DNA from 2 places in the Cytobacillus sp. FSL K6-0129 genome. Region 1 is predicted to be linked to the other one. Evidence: predicted binding sites of a transcription regulator. Region 1 holds the regulator's gene; the other holds the start of a gene.
The links. The regulator LexA, encoded in region 1, represses DNA repair genes until DNA is damaged. The targets are predictions, from matches to a motif close to CGAACATATGTTCG.

Region 1 (7,851 bases):
AAAGACGAGAACTGATTCAAACTGCTATGAGAAACGGCCTCAACTCTACTTCTGCCATAAAATATAGTCAGGAGTTAGATTCTCTATTAAATGAATATAATCGTCTTTACGAGAGCAGACTCACATTAAATAGACAAGCATAAAAGGCTAATACTTGGATTTATCAAGTGACTTGATATCAAAGAATTCAACAATATGATACCGACTAAAGAAATAGACCAAAGCTAAAGTTTAGCTTTGGTCTATTTCTTAGTTGCAATGAAGAACCGAAAAATAAAGTTTGCTCTGTTTCTATCTATATGCAATTGAACCTAGTAACTTTATCTAACTATAGTTCGTAAGTTATTTTCCAGGTTGTTGCTTATTCATCGCATTCATCATTTGGTTAATTTTCTTCTGAGACGGCTTCATTCCCATTTGCATCATCATCATTTTAAGCATTTGTTCATTAATTGGTGGATTTTTCTTTAGGTAGCTCATCATATATTTACGAGCGATGAAAAATCCTAGTGCTACACCAGCAAGTAATGCTAATATACCAACTAGAATATATGTCCACATACTACTTCCTCCTTCATGTTGTCTATCATACAGTGTACTAGACCAAAGGTTATTATACAATATTTGCTGATGATTTTCTCTAATTTAGACAAACTTTCTTTCTTTTATTGGCTTTAACCAGCCAAATCGATTATGAAAAAGGTCGATAGCTAAATAAGAACTTTCTTCTTTTCGTAGGACTTCAAAGAACACCGTCTCTGCATCATAGTTTCCTTGAGCCTCTAAACTAAGAAAACGATCATAGATCATCAACTTAGCTTGACTATTTTTTTCTTTAATATAAAACGCATTACTCTTATAAGAAACTTTTTTCTCTGCATATAATTCTCTATATAAATCATTATTTACTTTATCTTTTGGAATATTCTTGGTGATAAAGGCAATTTGTTTTCCCAAAATAAATTGGATCGTCCCAGTCGCTTGTTCATATTCCTTGAACAGCTGATAAAACATTTGCTCTCTACCAAAATAATGAGACGCAAAAGGTTCATCTATTAAATATAGCTGATACGTTCTCATAGAATTACTCCTTTTTTAGACAAGTCTTTTTCTTATTATAAAATTTTATTTCTGTATTTTCTGTCTCTTTTTGTTATAAATTTCTACTTTTTTTGTCGAAAAAAAACGAAGAGGGAAATTCCCTCTTCGCTCATGTTTATAAACTTTTTAATTTACTTACGATGTTCTCTACAGTAAACCCATACTCTTTTATTAGAATATCTCCTGGTGCAGAAGCACCGAATTGATCAATTCCTAAAACGTCGCCTTCTAGACCGACGTATTTATGCCAGCCAAATGATGCTGCCATTTCAATGGCTAAACGTTTGGTTACATTTTTAGGTAATACAGATTCTTTATATTCATTTGATTGAGCATCAAATCGTTTCCAATCCGGCATACTGATTACTGCCACATCAAAGCCCTCTTCTTTTAAAGCAGCTTTAGCCTTCACCGCTAATTCTACCTCTGACCCTGTCGCTAAAAGAAGCGCATCTGGTTGCTCTTTTTCTGCTTTTGCAATCACATAAGCACCTTTTTGAACTCCTTCAGGGGCTAACTCTGCTGAGTTTGGTAGTGTAGCAATATTTTGCCTAGTTAACACAAGTGCTGTTGGTTGATCTTTTGATTCAATCGCTAACTTCCAAGCAGCTGAAGTCTCATTTCCATCAGCTGGGCGAATAACTGCTAAATTTGGCATGGCACGAAGCGCTGCTAATTGTTCAACTGGTTCATGAGTAGGTCCATCTTCACCTACAGCAATACTGTCATGTGTAAGAACATAAGTAACAGGTAGCTTCATTAATGCTGCAAGCCGAATAGCTGGTCTTAAGTAGTCAGAGAATACAAAGAATGTCCCTCCAAAAACATTTAGACCACCGTGTAAAGCCATACCATTTAAAGCGGCACCCATAGCAAATTCTCGTACGCCAAACCAAATATTTTTTCCAGCATAATTAGTTGCTGAGAAGTCTTCTGCATCTTTAATCATCGTCTTATTCGAACCTGCTAAATCAGCTGAACCACCAAAGAAAGATGGTAAGTTCTTCGCAATACTATTGAGAGCTTCCCCTGAAGACGCTCTAGTGGCTAAACTTTTACCTTCTTCATATACGGGAATATCTTTATCCCAACCATTTGGTAATTCACCTTTGATTGCACCTTCTAGCTGTTCTGCTAATTCCGAATGATTTTTTTTGTAAGCAGCGAAAAGATCTTTCCATTCACTATCTGCTTTTTCACCGTTAATAGCTACATTTTGTTTGAAGTGTGCATATACTTCTTCAGGAACATGAAAATCTTCTTCAAATGTCCACTCATAAGCATCTTTTGTTAATTTTAATTCAGATGAGCCTAGTGGTGAACCATGAGAAGCAGATGAGCCTGCCTTATTCGGGGATCCATAACCAATTACTGTTTTAACTTCTATTAACGTCGGTTGTGTAGTATTTTGACGAGCGCTGTCAATTGCCTGGGCAATTTCATCGAGATTATTTCCATCTTCTACTCGAAGATAATGCCAGCCATAACTTTTAAAACGATCGGCTACACTTTCAGAAAATGATTGATCTAAATCTCCGTCTAATGAGATGTCATTAGAATCATACATTACAATCAACTTTCCTAATTGAAGGTGACCAGCAAGAGAAGCTGCTTCTGCAGACACTCCCTCCATTAAGTCTCCATCTCCGCATATACTATATGTATAGTGGTCTACTACATTGTAGCCATCTTTATTATATTCAGCTGATAAGTGACTTTCTGCCATTGCCATCCCTACTGCCATGGCAATCCCTTGTCCTAATGGACCGGTTGTCGCATCTACACCTGGTGTATGGCCATATTCAGGATGTCCTGGTGTTTTACTACCCCACTGGCGAAATTCTTTAATATCATCTAAAGAAAGACCATATCCCGATAAATGAAGGAGACTATACAAAAGCATAGACCCATGACCCGCAGATAACACAAAGCGATCACGATTAAACCAATCAGGATTTTTGGGATTATGATTCATAAACTTTGTCCATAAAGTATACGCCATTGGCGCAGCTCCCATTGGCATTCCTGGATGACCAGAGTTTGCCTTCTCGACTGCATCGATAGACAATGTTCTTATGGCACTAATTGATAAAGCATCTGTTTTGTTGAACATGAACGACATCCTTTCAATATATATCCTACAAATTAAATATAATAGACTTTCACCTTCAGTTACAACCAGAAAGGTAAAAAATTATATAATTGTCATATAAAACAACAACAAAGGAAACTGTTCGTGACAGTTTCCTTTTAAAAATTTATAAACACAATCTTAGTGAAGTGGTTTATTTTGTTCACGTTTTAACTTCTCTGGTGTAACATCATTACCTTCAGGGTCAATAACAGTAACACCTTTTAATGTATTTAACATAGAAGCTCTAAACTTCTCTAAATATTCTTTTCTTAATTTAGATTGTTCCTTTGCTTCTGGTTCTGATAAACCTTCTGTTTTCGCTTTCTTAGCAAGCGAATTAATTCTCGCTAATTTTTCTTTTGAAATCATTGTGCTACACTCCTTCCCATCCAAAAAGTTCTTCATTCCATATGGAGAAGATACTTAATAGCCATATTACTAAATATGACTGCATTTTACAAGAAAGCAGTTTTACAATCATCTTTTGATTTTCATTTCAGACGCCAATAAGTTGGTATCGTCTTGCTTTATTATTAGGTATGGCAATGTAGCAGTGTTCTCAACTTAAAAATGTGAGACTATTAATATAGGGAGCGTATGTATGTAAATAAGGGGAATAAGGGAATAATACTTTCACTAACAACTAACGTTAAATGAAAAAACACGGATGAATCCTCGGAAACAAATAACCATTCACAGTTCACTTGTCTGAACCCACGAACGATTGTAGAATCTTTTAGTATGCCTTTATCTTGCTTGGTATCAGTACTAATATTTCTTAGTTTTTTAGTTGAGTTACAACTAATCAATCGACTTAACTTATTATGCCTATATCATGATGATTCATTATCCATCTGCTCTATATCATCTATATATTCATTATACCTACGGTTTACTGTCGCTTTAGATATTTTATAACCAAAGCCTCTTAACGTTGCAGCAATTTCTGCAAAAGTAAGGTTATTTTGTCTCAATTTTACTATTTCTTCTATTGGTACCTCTATTCGTTCTCTTCCGTTTATATTTCCTTGGTTTTTTAAATTTTTTTCAGGTCGAAAGCCTTTTTGAACAGCTTTTTGCATCCCTCTTTTTATTTTTACATTATGTAGTTTTCTTTGATACTCTTCAACCATGCTAACAATTTGTAATACCATAGAATCAGAATCTGAAAGTTGCAATTCTCCATTATGGGCAATTGTATAAATCTTCCCATTTTCTTTAAGTATACAATGTAAGATGGCAATTTTAGCATTTCCTCTTCCAATCCTGGTTTCATCTTGAATAAGAACAGCCTCTGCTTGATTTTGTTTAAGTAACTCCAATAATTGCAACACACCAATTCTTTCTAAATCATAGCCACTTGCTTTCTCACGTATGACTTCAACTACATTCATATCCTTCATTCTCGCTAAATGTAAAAGTTCTTCTTCTTGTCTAGCAAGAGACGTTTCCTGGGTATCCTTCGTCGTACTCACCCTGCAATATATAATTACATTCATTCTCTTTCATTCCTTTAGTCTTCTAATATCACACTAGCTAAATTTGTTTCAGATATTATTTCACCATTTGTAATGGGAAGATATACCGTATCACCAGGATGTATTTTACCTAAATGTATATGATTAAATTCTTCTACCCAAGCAACAAAGTCTTTAGAAGACATATTATGGGCATCTTTAAACTCCTCCGCTATTTTCCATAAAGAATCTCCTTGTTTTACTTCAACTTTTACATATTCCTCCTGATTTGCATTACCAGTGTTCAAAAATAATAAGAAAACCATACCGAAACTAAAAGCGATAAGAATAATAGCATAACTATAAGAATTCCACAATTGTTTTATCATTAATTGCCACCCCTGAATAGAATATATGTTCGATTTAATAATTTTAGTATAATGCGAACATTTGTTTCTGTCAATAAGAAAATTCGAACTTATGTTTGTATCTATTTACTACTGATGGTATAATAATCTTAATGAAATTGACGAAGGTGCGTGATAGCGTGAAATTATCTAAGAGGCAGCAAGATATATTGAATTTTATAAAAGATGAAGTAAAACAAAAAGGTTATCCACCTTCCGTTAGGGAAATAGGTGAAGCTGTTGGACTTGCTTCAAGTTCAACCGTACATGGCCATCTAGCCAGACTAGAGAGTAAAGGTCTTATTCGTCGAGATCCGACAAAACCCCGTGCCATTGAGGTATTAAATCTAGAAGAGAGCAACCCAATACCTAAAGTGCAAACGGTGAACGTACCTATTATCGGTAAGGTTACTGCTGGTCACCCCATTACTGCGATTGAGAATGTTGAGGAATATTTCCCTTTACCTGAAAGAATGGCTCCGAGTGATGAAAATATCTTCATGCTTGAAATTATGGGAGAAAGTATGATTGAAGCTGGCATATTAGATGGTGATTATGTCATAGTCAAGCAGCAACAAACAGCAAATAATGGAGAAATCGTGGTTGCTATGACAGAAGATGATGAGGCCACCGTTAAGCGATTCTTTAAAGAGAAGAACTTTATCCGCTTGCAACCAGAAAACCCTACTATGGAGCCGATTATCTTGCACAATGTATCTATTTTAGGCAAAGTTATTGGTGTTTATCGTCAAATACATTAAAAAAGAGTGTCATTATTGACACTCCTTTTTAATAGTTTGCAATTATCTTTATATGTTACTCATACAATTATAAAATTTGAAAAATTCAGTAAAATAGAATCATTACATCGAGACAAAAATATATTATAATGAAATTTACACCAAGAATCAACCTAAGGTCGCAAAAAAATCTCGGCTTTAGGAGTGTGAAGGAAAAATGTTAATGAACATTCTCTTCGCTGCGTTGATTGGTGGAATTGTCGGTGTTGCAGGACATTTGCAGAGATTAGGCAAACTAGTCAAGCCACGGATGACGAAAAAATTCATTTATTTAGGGTTCTTAGAAGACATCTTACTAGGAGGACTGGCGGCCGTATTTGTCATTGTGACAACAACACCGGATTCCCCCACTGCTGTTTTCATCATCTCTCTCGTATCTGGTATGGGAGGTGAGGGTATCTTAAAATTATTAGATACCCTAAAAGTAAAAGATCAAGAATAAAATTTTATTCCGTTCTTATGAACGGTTTTTTGTTGTATATAACAAGAACAAATTTTATTTAGACAACTTCGCTTTTTACCTACTATTCTAGCGCTAGAAATACCCGCTTAAACAGTTCTATTTCACCTTTATGGAAGGGACATAACACATTTTCGTTTAACGTTTTGTGTTGCTTCTTAAATTGTAATATGTATGTCTTACACAGCCCATAGAACCACTCTCCTGAAGTACTGTTCATCCATTCAATACGAGCTAATGTTTTTAAATTTGATACCTACTACTTGACATGATGTTTTATGGGTAAATAAATATTAAAGCATTTTTCATGAAAACAAATAGCTAGGATGATTAAATGCCAATTATTCAATTGATTGGTAACTTGAACGACCTACTTCATCATACATACACCTTAAATTCAGTTCATAAATGAATCAATTGCCCCCCTTGATTTTACATACCCAATAACCCACAAGTACTAAATCGCTTAAAGTAACTATTTCTCATTGATTTCGACTATCCGCATCATTACTTATATTTTTTCTTCCTATTATTAATAAATAAATCTGTAGACAAACTCATTTAAGGAGTTTATCTACAGTCTGAAGCAGCCGTTAAAACGGTATTTGAAGATGCCTTTTAGTTTCAGCAATAGTTATTTTCCCATATATAAGCTTCCATTAAAACACAGTAAAAGCACTCTCAACTTACGGGGTTCCTAAGTTCCTTATACTTCAACTGCAACAATATCATCACAACAGATCGTAGTAATTCTTACACGAGCTTTCTTGTCACAACAACAATGATCGTGACGATCATCGTGACGATCACAGTCTGCTTTAGCTAGGAAGACTAAATTACCGCGAATATCGATAAACTCCCCGAACACATGGCCGCCACCTTTAAGAAACACTCTCACATCCTCACCACGGGAAACGTTCTTAAAGAACTCATCGCAGCCACAATCCTTATTGTCGTCTTTGCTGTAATTACCACAACCGTGATTGTTGTTGTCATATCCATATGAGTCTGAATATCTTGGTCTTCTTCCAAAAAAACAATTATTATATCCCATATCTCTTCCTCCTTTCTATCATTATGTTAATACTATATGTCGAGGGTATTGGAGGTGTACGGGCTATATCCCCCTGTTAAAAGACCATTTATTTTCTCTTTGTTTCTATCTTTTAATTTGCTATCCTATCCTAACTAAAATAAAGAAGCAGCCGTTATGGCTGCTTTGGTTGGACTCTTTTTAGTATCTAATAAAGAGATACCAAGTTGAATGTTAATACTCAACAGTTATACTCCTTGCATACATATCTGTTTAGACACAATAAAGAAACTCCTAACTATCGTGTTTCAACTGCAACGATATTATCGCAACAGATCGTAGTGATTCTTACACGATTTTTCTTGTCGCAACAATCATCGTGACGATCATCGTGACGATCACAGTTAGCTTTTGCTAAGAAAACTAAATTACCGCGAACATCAACGAATTCTCCTGTCA
Region 2 (7,851 bases), 180 kb from region 1:
GACGATATTATCATTAAATTCATCAAAGATTGTTGATATTGTTGGTAAATATTTAACGCCTATTAAAATTAGTTTTATACTACTATTAATTCTTGTTGCTGTTTTTAATCCTCTAGGATCTTTTGGGGAGCCAACAGAAGCTTATTCACAACACTCATTCTTTAATGGCTTCTCAGAAGGCTATTTAACTATGGATGTACTGGCTGCATTTGTCTTTGGTGTAATTGTTATTAATGCACTGCGGGCAAAAGGTATAGAGTCAAATCGCTCTATTATGTTTGCTACGATGAAGGCTGGTTTGATTGCTGCGGTTTTATTAGCATTCTTTTATAGTGCGATGGCTTATATGGGTGCTAGTAGTGTTGCGGAATTAGGTATCCTTGAAAATGGTGGAGCTGTTCTTTCGGGTGTTGCCTATGCATATTTTGGCTCTTATGGAGGAATCGTTCTAAGTGCTGTTATGATTATTGCTTGTATGACAACAAGTGTAGGTTTGATCAGTTCATGTGCTAGCTATTTTAATAAGATCATGCCTAAATTTTCCTATAAGACATATGTAATTGCATTTGCTATTTTCAGTACTGCAGTTGCGAACTTTGGTTTAACAGAGTTAATAGCTATTTCTGTTCCAGTACTTACAGCGATTTATCCTTTGGCGATTTTATTATTAATTTTAACATTTTTCCATCAGTTTTTTAATGGGAAGAAGACTGTCTATCAAGTAAGTATGATTTTAACGTTTATTGTTAGTGTTTTTGACGGTTTAAAAGAAGCAGGAGTTCAAATAGAGCCTGTTTATCATTTATTCGCAAACATTCTTCCGTTGTATGAAGTGGGATTAGGTTGGATTGTACCAGCTATCATTGGTGTGATTTTAGGTATTGTAATAGATCTGTTTAAAAGAGAGACAAAGATAAAAGAGAATGAAGAAGTAATTTAACTGTTTTTTTACCCTTACAAAAGATTTTCCTTTTGTAAGGGTTTTTTTATGTAACCTATAATAATATTCACTATTTTTTTGATAACTAGAAGGATTATTCTTAGTCATTCCAATCAAGAATGTAAAATTATCGAGGTCTCTACTAGTAAATTAAGTAAGAATAATTCTATTAATATATTACATATGACTATATTTTTTTAAAATAATATATTGCATTCATTACATGGATATGTTACTTTAATAATGCAATATATTGCTTGAATTTTTTCAGAGATTGTAATTCATACAATATTATATTTAAATATGAATTTTCTGAAGAATTAGTAAATTATAGTAATTGAAGATTGTTAACTACAACAGTAGAGGCAGAAGGGGGTAGAAGATATGAATCAAAAGGTTCCGTCTTCTTATATTATTGCAGTAGGATTTATGTTATTTTCATTATTTTTCGGTGCTGGGAACTTAATTTTTCCAGTAATGATGGGTCAAGAAGCAGGAACGAACGTATGGGCCGCAGTAGCGGGCTTTATTATAACAGGTGTTGGTCTTCCTTTATTGGGTGTAATCGCTTTAGGTTATTCTGGTAAAAGTGACTTGCAATCGCTTGCAAGTCGTGTAAGTCCACTCTTTGGTCTACTTTTTACAGTTGTATTATATTTATCTATCGGACCATTATTTGCGATACCAAGAACTGGTACGGTCTCTTATGAAATTGGTATTAGACCATTCATTTCTGATGAATGGAGTACGATTGGATTAGTTATCTTCTCTATCATCTTCTTTGGAATTACCGCATTCTTCTCTCTGAATGCATCGAAAATTGTTGATATTGTTGGTAAAGTTTTAACACCTATTCTACTATTATTTATTTTAATTTTAATTGTAGTAGCATTTGTTAATCCACTAGGATCTCTACAAGCACCAAGTGAGGCATATACTGTTAACTCTTTCTTTAACGGCTTTACTGAAGGTTACTTAACAATGGATGCCCTTGCTGCTTTCGTATTCGGAATTATCGTAATTGATGCCATTCGTTCTAAAGGCGTTCAATCAACTAAAGTAGTGATGCTTTCAGTGATTAAAGCAGGATTAATTTCAGCCGGTTTGCTTGCTGTGATTTATGGCTCACTTTCTTATATTGGTGCTAGTAGTGTTTCTCAATTAGGTATATTAGGAAACGGTGGGGCGGTTTTATCTCAAGTTTCCGGGCATTATTTTGGCTCATTTGGAGGAGTTATACTAAGTGTGATTGTCATTGCCGCATGCTTAACGACTAGTATTGGTTTAATCTCTTCATGTGCAGCTTATTTTAGTAAAATCATGCCTAAAGTCTCCTATAATACGTTTGTTATTGTTTTCTCAGTATTTAGTGCAGCGATTGCTAATTTTGGATTAAGTCAATTGATTGCTATTTCAGTACCGGTATTAACAGCTATTTATCCATTAGCGATTGTATTATTAATCCTTACGTTTTTACACCCGTTGTTTAATGGTAAGAAATCTGTTTACCAAATGAGTATGTTATTTACGTTTATTATTGGTATCTTTGATGGCTTTAAAGCAGCAGGATATACGATTACCTCAGTAGATAATCTATTCACTAGTATTCTTCCATTATATGATGTAGGGTTAGGTTGGTTAGTACCTGCATTTTTAGGAGCGGTTCTAGGAATAATCATTGGTTTATTTCAAAATAAAAAGGTTGAGGATGAAAAAGAACAATTAATTTAATAAGAAAAAAAGCCTCCGACTAAAACGGAGGCTTCTTTTTTTTGCTATAAAACGATGCCAGATCATTCGGATATGTGAAGTTAATCTCTCAATTGCTGTATGTATTTTCTTTATCTAGCGGTAAAGTAATCTTAATCGTTGTACCAACATTCATTTCAGATGAAATGTTAATCCAGCCATTATGTTGTTCGATAATTCTTTTACAAATGGATAACCCAATGCCTGTGCCCGTCGATTTAGTAGAATAAAAAGGTTGAAAAAGCTTTTCTAATGTCTCTTCATTCATTCCGAAACCAGTATCCTTTATAACGATTAAACATGTTTCAGCTGTCCTTCTAACAGAGATATTAATCGTATTTTCTTGATGCTGCTCTTGTGTATCAAATGATTCCAGTGCATTTTTAATTAAGTTGACTAGTACTTGTTTTAATTGTTTGGCATTACCATAAATATATGGATCGTCTTTTGATAATTGGAAGGAGAGTGCAGTATTCTTTAAAATCGCTTCACTCTGAAACAACAGGAAAGTATCGTGAACAAGTTTATTAATAGAAATACGTTCTTTAATATTGTCTGTTGGCTTTGCTGCATTTAGAAACTCATGAATAATATCATTGGCACGATTAATCTCATCTAGAGCAATATCAACATATTGATTTTTCCCTGACTCATTGAGATAGGGTTTTAACAATTGTAAAAAACCTTTAACTGTTGTAAGCGGGTTACGTATTTCATGTGCCATCGATGCTGCAAGTGTACTTAAATTTTGTGCGTACTCATTTGTGAAATTAGCTTCATTAATCTGAGACGCAGTTTCATGAATGATTTTCTTTTTTTCATTTAGTTCTAAGCTAAATCTGAGGAGTTTCTGCTCTAATTGTTGTGTTTGATAATTATGATCAGTAGATAATGAATGAAATAAGGGGTAGCAAAATAAATGACATGATTCTTCCTCAGGAATCGTATAGACGCGATAATTGTGATAACCGTTTCCGAAAAATAGCTGTAAATTAAGAACTGCTTTTTTCTTGCGTATTTCATTAAATTGTTCGACATCTTCGTAATTCATTAATTGTGTGAATGGGGTACCAATGATTGTATGCTGATTAACTATAGATGTTGAAACCACGTGATTATTGTTGTCAATTAAGAAGTATGGAAATGGTAGTTCTTTTAAGACAATCTCAGTTAATTTCATTTCTTATCATCCTTACCATTGTTTGTCATGTGGAAGTAGTATCTAATGTCATTCTCTTTTATTCTATTAGAAGAAATTGCATTATATGTTAGAAAAACATGTATATTGAGAAAAAAACACGAATCATCTCTACTTTTCTTGTTATGTATATGAGTTAAAATGTCATATTTTTAATTAAATCGCAATGATGGACTTATTAATCTTATCATACCAAAGTCATTCAATGGCTTTCAATCACCGTTTTCATTCGTTAAAGGAATTTTTTAGGAATTGTAAAAAAGATAGATTACTAGAAAAAATTATAGCTTCGATCTACCTAGTATAGAAATGAATAAATAAGAAAAGACAGCATTCTATAACGCTGTCTTTTGAATGTTAACTTTTCTTTTTAAATAAATTGACTTTTGGTTCGGTTTTATTGATAATCCTTTTAATATTTGTACGATGTCGATAAATGATGAACAATGTCATTAAGGCAATCACTATGATTAAAATTGAATCACCAAGAATGAGTGAATAAATCAATCCTGCAATACCAGCAATCATTGATGATAATGAAACATATTTAGTAGTGAGAAGTGAGATGAAAAATACAGCTAATATTACCACAAACATGACGGGCACGAACGCCAGCACAACACCTGCAGATGTAGCAACAGCTTTACCACCTTTGAATCCTGCAAATATCGGGTACATATGGCCAATAACAGCAAAAATTCCTATAATTACTGTATGTATATCTATATCAAAGAAGATTGGTAATAATCCAGCAGCTATGGTACCTTTCAGGATATCGGCCAGTGTAACGGTAAAACCTGCTTTTTTTCCTAGCGTTCGGAAAGTGTTTGTCCCACCAAGATTACCACTACCATGCTCACGAATATCAATGCCATAAAACACTTTACCAATGATTAATCCAGATGGAATGGAACCAATTAAATAAGCAATAAGAAAAACGATGATTACTTCAAATGTCATAAACTCTCCCCCACGGAATAAAAATACAGTTCTTATATTGTACCACGTAAATAAGTGAATGTACTATGTTGCTTTTAAATTATCTTTTCAATTGCAAAGATTACCCTAGTATGAAACGAATGTTAAATAGATATATGATTAAAATTAGTAGAAAAGAACTTTTTTGTTAAGTGGATTACGTGATATTTAGCGAAAAGGAAAGCTTTATAAAAAAGATGAAGCTGTATGTCAGAAAGAACAGCATTGCGATCTATTCGCATTTATACTTTAATTCAGATAAAATAGTGTAGAGTTCAAAATAAGAGGTGAATGTATTGAGTATAGAAAACCCATCAAGAACTGAAATCGGAAAGATGTTAAAACAAGCAAAGAGGATTGCCGTCGTAGGTTTAAGTGATAAACCTAATCGTACATCCTATATGGTGAGTGAAGCCATGCAAAAAAGTGGTTACGAAATCATCCCTGTTAATCCCAAAGTTAAGGAAGTATTAGGTGTAAAAGCGGTTGCATCATTAGCTGAAATAGAAGGCAAAGTGGATATTGTTAATGTCTTTAGACGTTCGGAATATTTGCCAAGTCTTGCGAGTGAATTTCAAAATATTGATTGTCCCATTTTTTGGACTCAGCTAGGTGTTGTAGATGAAGACGTATTTCAGCAGTTAAGTGATGCTGGTTATACCGTGATCATGGATCGATGCATTAAAGTAGAGCATGCGCTAACAAAATAACATTTGTAGCATGGGATCATGACATTGATTTCATGCTTTTTCTTTCATATGCGGTTTAGACGTATAAATATGATATAATGATTAGAACGTTTGTTCTTATTCACCTCTTGCAACAGTATATACATGACCTTAATGCATGTTACAATGGGGAACATATATGCATACGACTCGCATGATAAGAAGGAATATAGTGAATAAGAATGGAATAATAAACCGATATCTATTGTAGAGAGGTGCATAAAGGCGCGGTTATGATATAATCAAACTCTATTGCCGACTCGGATTGATAGACAATAGATGGTTTTTGAAGAGATGAAAGGGGAATGCTTGTGGCAAAAAATCAGGAAGTATTTGACTATAATGATGATGCCATACAAGTACTTGAGGGATTAGAAGCTGTTAGAAAACGTCCCGGAATGTACATTGGAAGTACGGATGCAAGAGGGCTACACCATCTTGTATACGAAATAGTCGATAACGCTGTAGATGAAGCACTTGCAGGTTTCGGCGATCATATCATTGTCAAAATACATAAAGACAATTCAATTAGTGTTCAAGATAAAGGTCGAGGAATGCCGACCGGAATGCACAAGATGGGCAAACCTACAACCGAAGTCATATTGACTGTGTTGCACGCTGGAGGAAAGTTTGGCCAAGGTGGATACAAAACAAGTGGTGGACTTCATGGTGTAGGTGCTTCAGTTGTTAACGCCTTATCACAATGGTTAGTCGTTAAAATTAAACGCGATGGACTTGTTTATGAACAGCGGTTTGAAAACGGCGGAAAGCCAGTAACCACGCTTGAGAAGGTTGGTAAAACGAATCAAGTAGGGACAACGATCCACTTTAAACCAGATCCGACAATTTTCTCAACAACTACATATAATTTTGAAGTGCTAAGTGAACGATTACGTGAATCCGCTTTTCTCTTAAAAGGGATGAAAATCGAGATAACGGATGAACGTCATGATCTTAAAGAGATTTATCATTATGAAAATGGGATTGAAGCATTTGTTCAGTACCTAAATGAAGAAAAAGATACGCTCCATCCAGTAGTTAGTTTTGAAGGGGAGCATAATGGTATTGAAGTTGATTTTGCCTTCCAATTTAATGATGGTTTTTCAGAAAATGTCCTTTCTTTTGTTAATAATGTTCGTACGAAAGATGGAGGGACACATGAAGCTGGAGCTAAAACAGCGATGACTAGGGTGTTCAATGAATATGCCCGTAAAGTTCAGCTTCTAAAAGAGAAAGATAAGAACTTAGAAGGAACTGATTTACGAGAAGGTTTTGCGGCGATTGTCTCAGTACGTGTACCCGAAGAACTGTTACAATTTGAAGGACAAACAAAGGGCAAGCTCGGAACAAGCGAAGCGCGTTCAGCTGTCGATGCTGTTGTATCAGAGTATCTCTCTTACTTCCTTGAAGAAAATCCAGATACAAGCTCTTTATTAATTAAGAAAGCAATTAGAGCTTTTCAAGCAAGAGAAGCAGCACGTAAAGCAAGGGAAGACGCTAGAGGCGGAAAGAAGAAGAAACGGGCTGAAGCGGTTCTGTCAGGGAAATTGACACCTGCTCAATCACGTAACCCAGAAAGAAACGAATTATATTTAGTAGAAGGTGACTCTGCGGGTGGTTCAGCAAAGCAGGGGCGCGATAGAAGGTTTCAAGCAGTATTGCCATTAAGAGGTAAAGTAATAAATACTGAAAAGGCAAAGCTCGCAGATATCTTTAAAAATGAAGAGATAAACACGATTATACACGCTGTTGGAGCGGGTGTCGGTGGTGACTTTACGATTGAAGATATTAATTACGATAAAGTGATTATTATGACGGATGCTGATACCGATGGAGCCCATATTCAAGTGCTCTTACTGACCTTCTTCTACCGCTATATGAAACCGTTACTAGAAGCAGGTAGAGTCTATATTGCTTTACCACCATTGTACAAAGTGAGTAAAGGTTCTGGAAAGAAAGAAGTAATAGAGTATGCATGGAGTGATGAAGAGCTTCCTGATACGATTAAAAAGGTTGGTAAAGGCTATATTATTCAGCGTTATAAAGGACTTGGTGAGATGAATGCTGACCAATTATGGGAAACAACGATGGATCCAGAAACGAGAACGCTCATCCGTGTGAAAATTGATGACGCTGCGAGAGCGGAACGTAGAATTACCACTTTAATGGGTGATAAAGTTGAACCACGGAGGAAATGGATTGAAACAAATGTCGCATTCGGATTAGAAGAAGATGGCAGCATTTTAGAAAATGAAAAC

Region 2: parE (DNA topoisomerase IV subunit B) is a predicted target of LexA. The motif match lies at 5,659-5,672, and genes of this name have one in related genera.

What each region holds. Positions count from the first base shown of each region.
Region 1 is NZ_JBBOXM010000001.1:362,292-370,142, reverse strand. It holds gene MHI57_RS01840 (aspartyl-phosphate phosphatase Spo0E family protein) at 1-143, shown strand, start outside; gene MHI57_RS01835 (YneF family protein) at 343-561, opposite strand; gene sirA (sporulation inhibitor of replication protein SirA) at 646-1,080, opposite strand; gene tkt (transketolase) at 1,217-3,214, opposite strand; gene MHI57_RS01820 (DUF896 domain-containing protein) at 3,374-3,604, opposite strand; gene MHI57_RS01815 (YneB family resolvase-like protein) at 4,069-4,734, opposite strand; gene yneA (cell division suppressor protein YneA) at 4,749-5,081, opposite strand; gene lexA (transcriptional repressor LexA) at 5,213-5,860, shown strand; gene MHI57_RS01800 (DUF4257 domain-containing protein) at 6,057-6,341, shown strand; gene MHI57_RS01795 (hypothetical protein) at 7,066-7,251, opposite strand; gene MHI57_RS01790 (hypothetical protein) at 7,691-7,851, opposite strand, start outside.
Region 2 is NZ_JBBOXM010000001.1:544,229-552,079, forward strand. It holds gene brnQ (branched-chain amino acid transport system II carrier protein) at 1-940, shown strand, start outside; gene brnQ (branched-chain amino acid transport system II carrier protein) at 1,325-2,671, shown strand; gene MHI57_RS02700 (ATP-binding protein) at 2,760-3,869, opposite strand; gene plsY (glycerol-3-phosphate 1-O-acyltransferase PlsY) at 4,245-4,847, opposite strand; gene MHI57_RS02710 (CoA-binding protein) at 5,162-5,575, shown strand; gene parE (DNA topoisomerase IV subunit B) at 5,905-7,851, shown strand, end outside.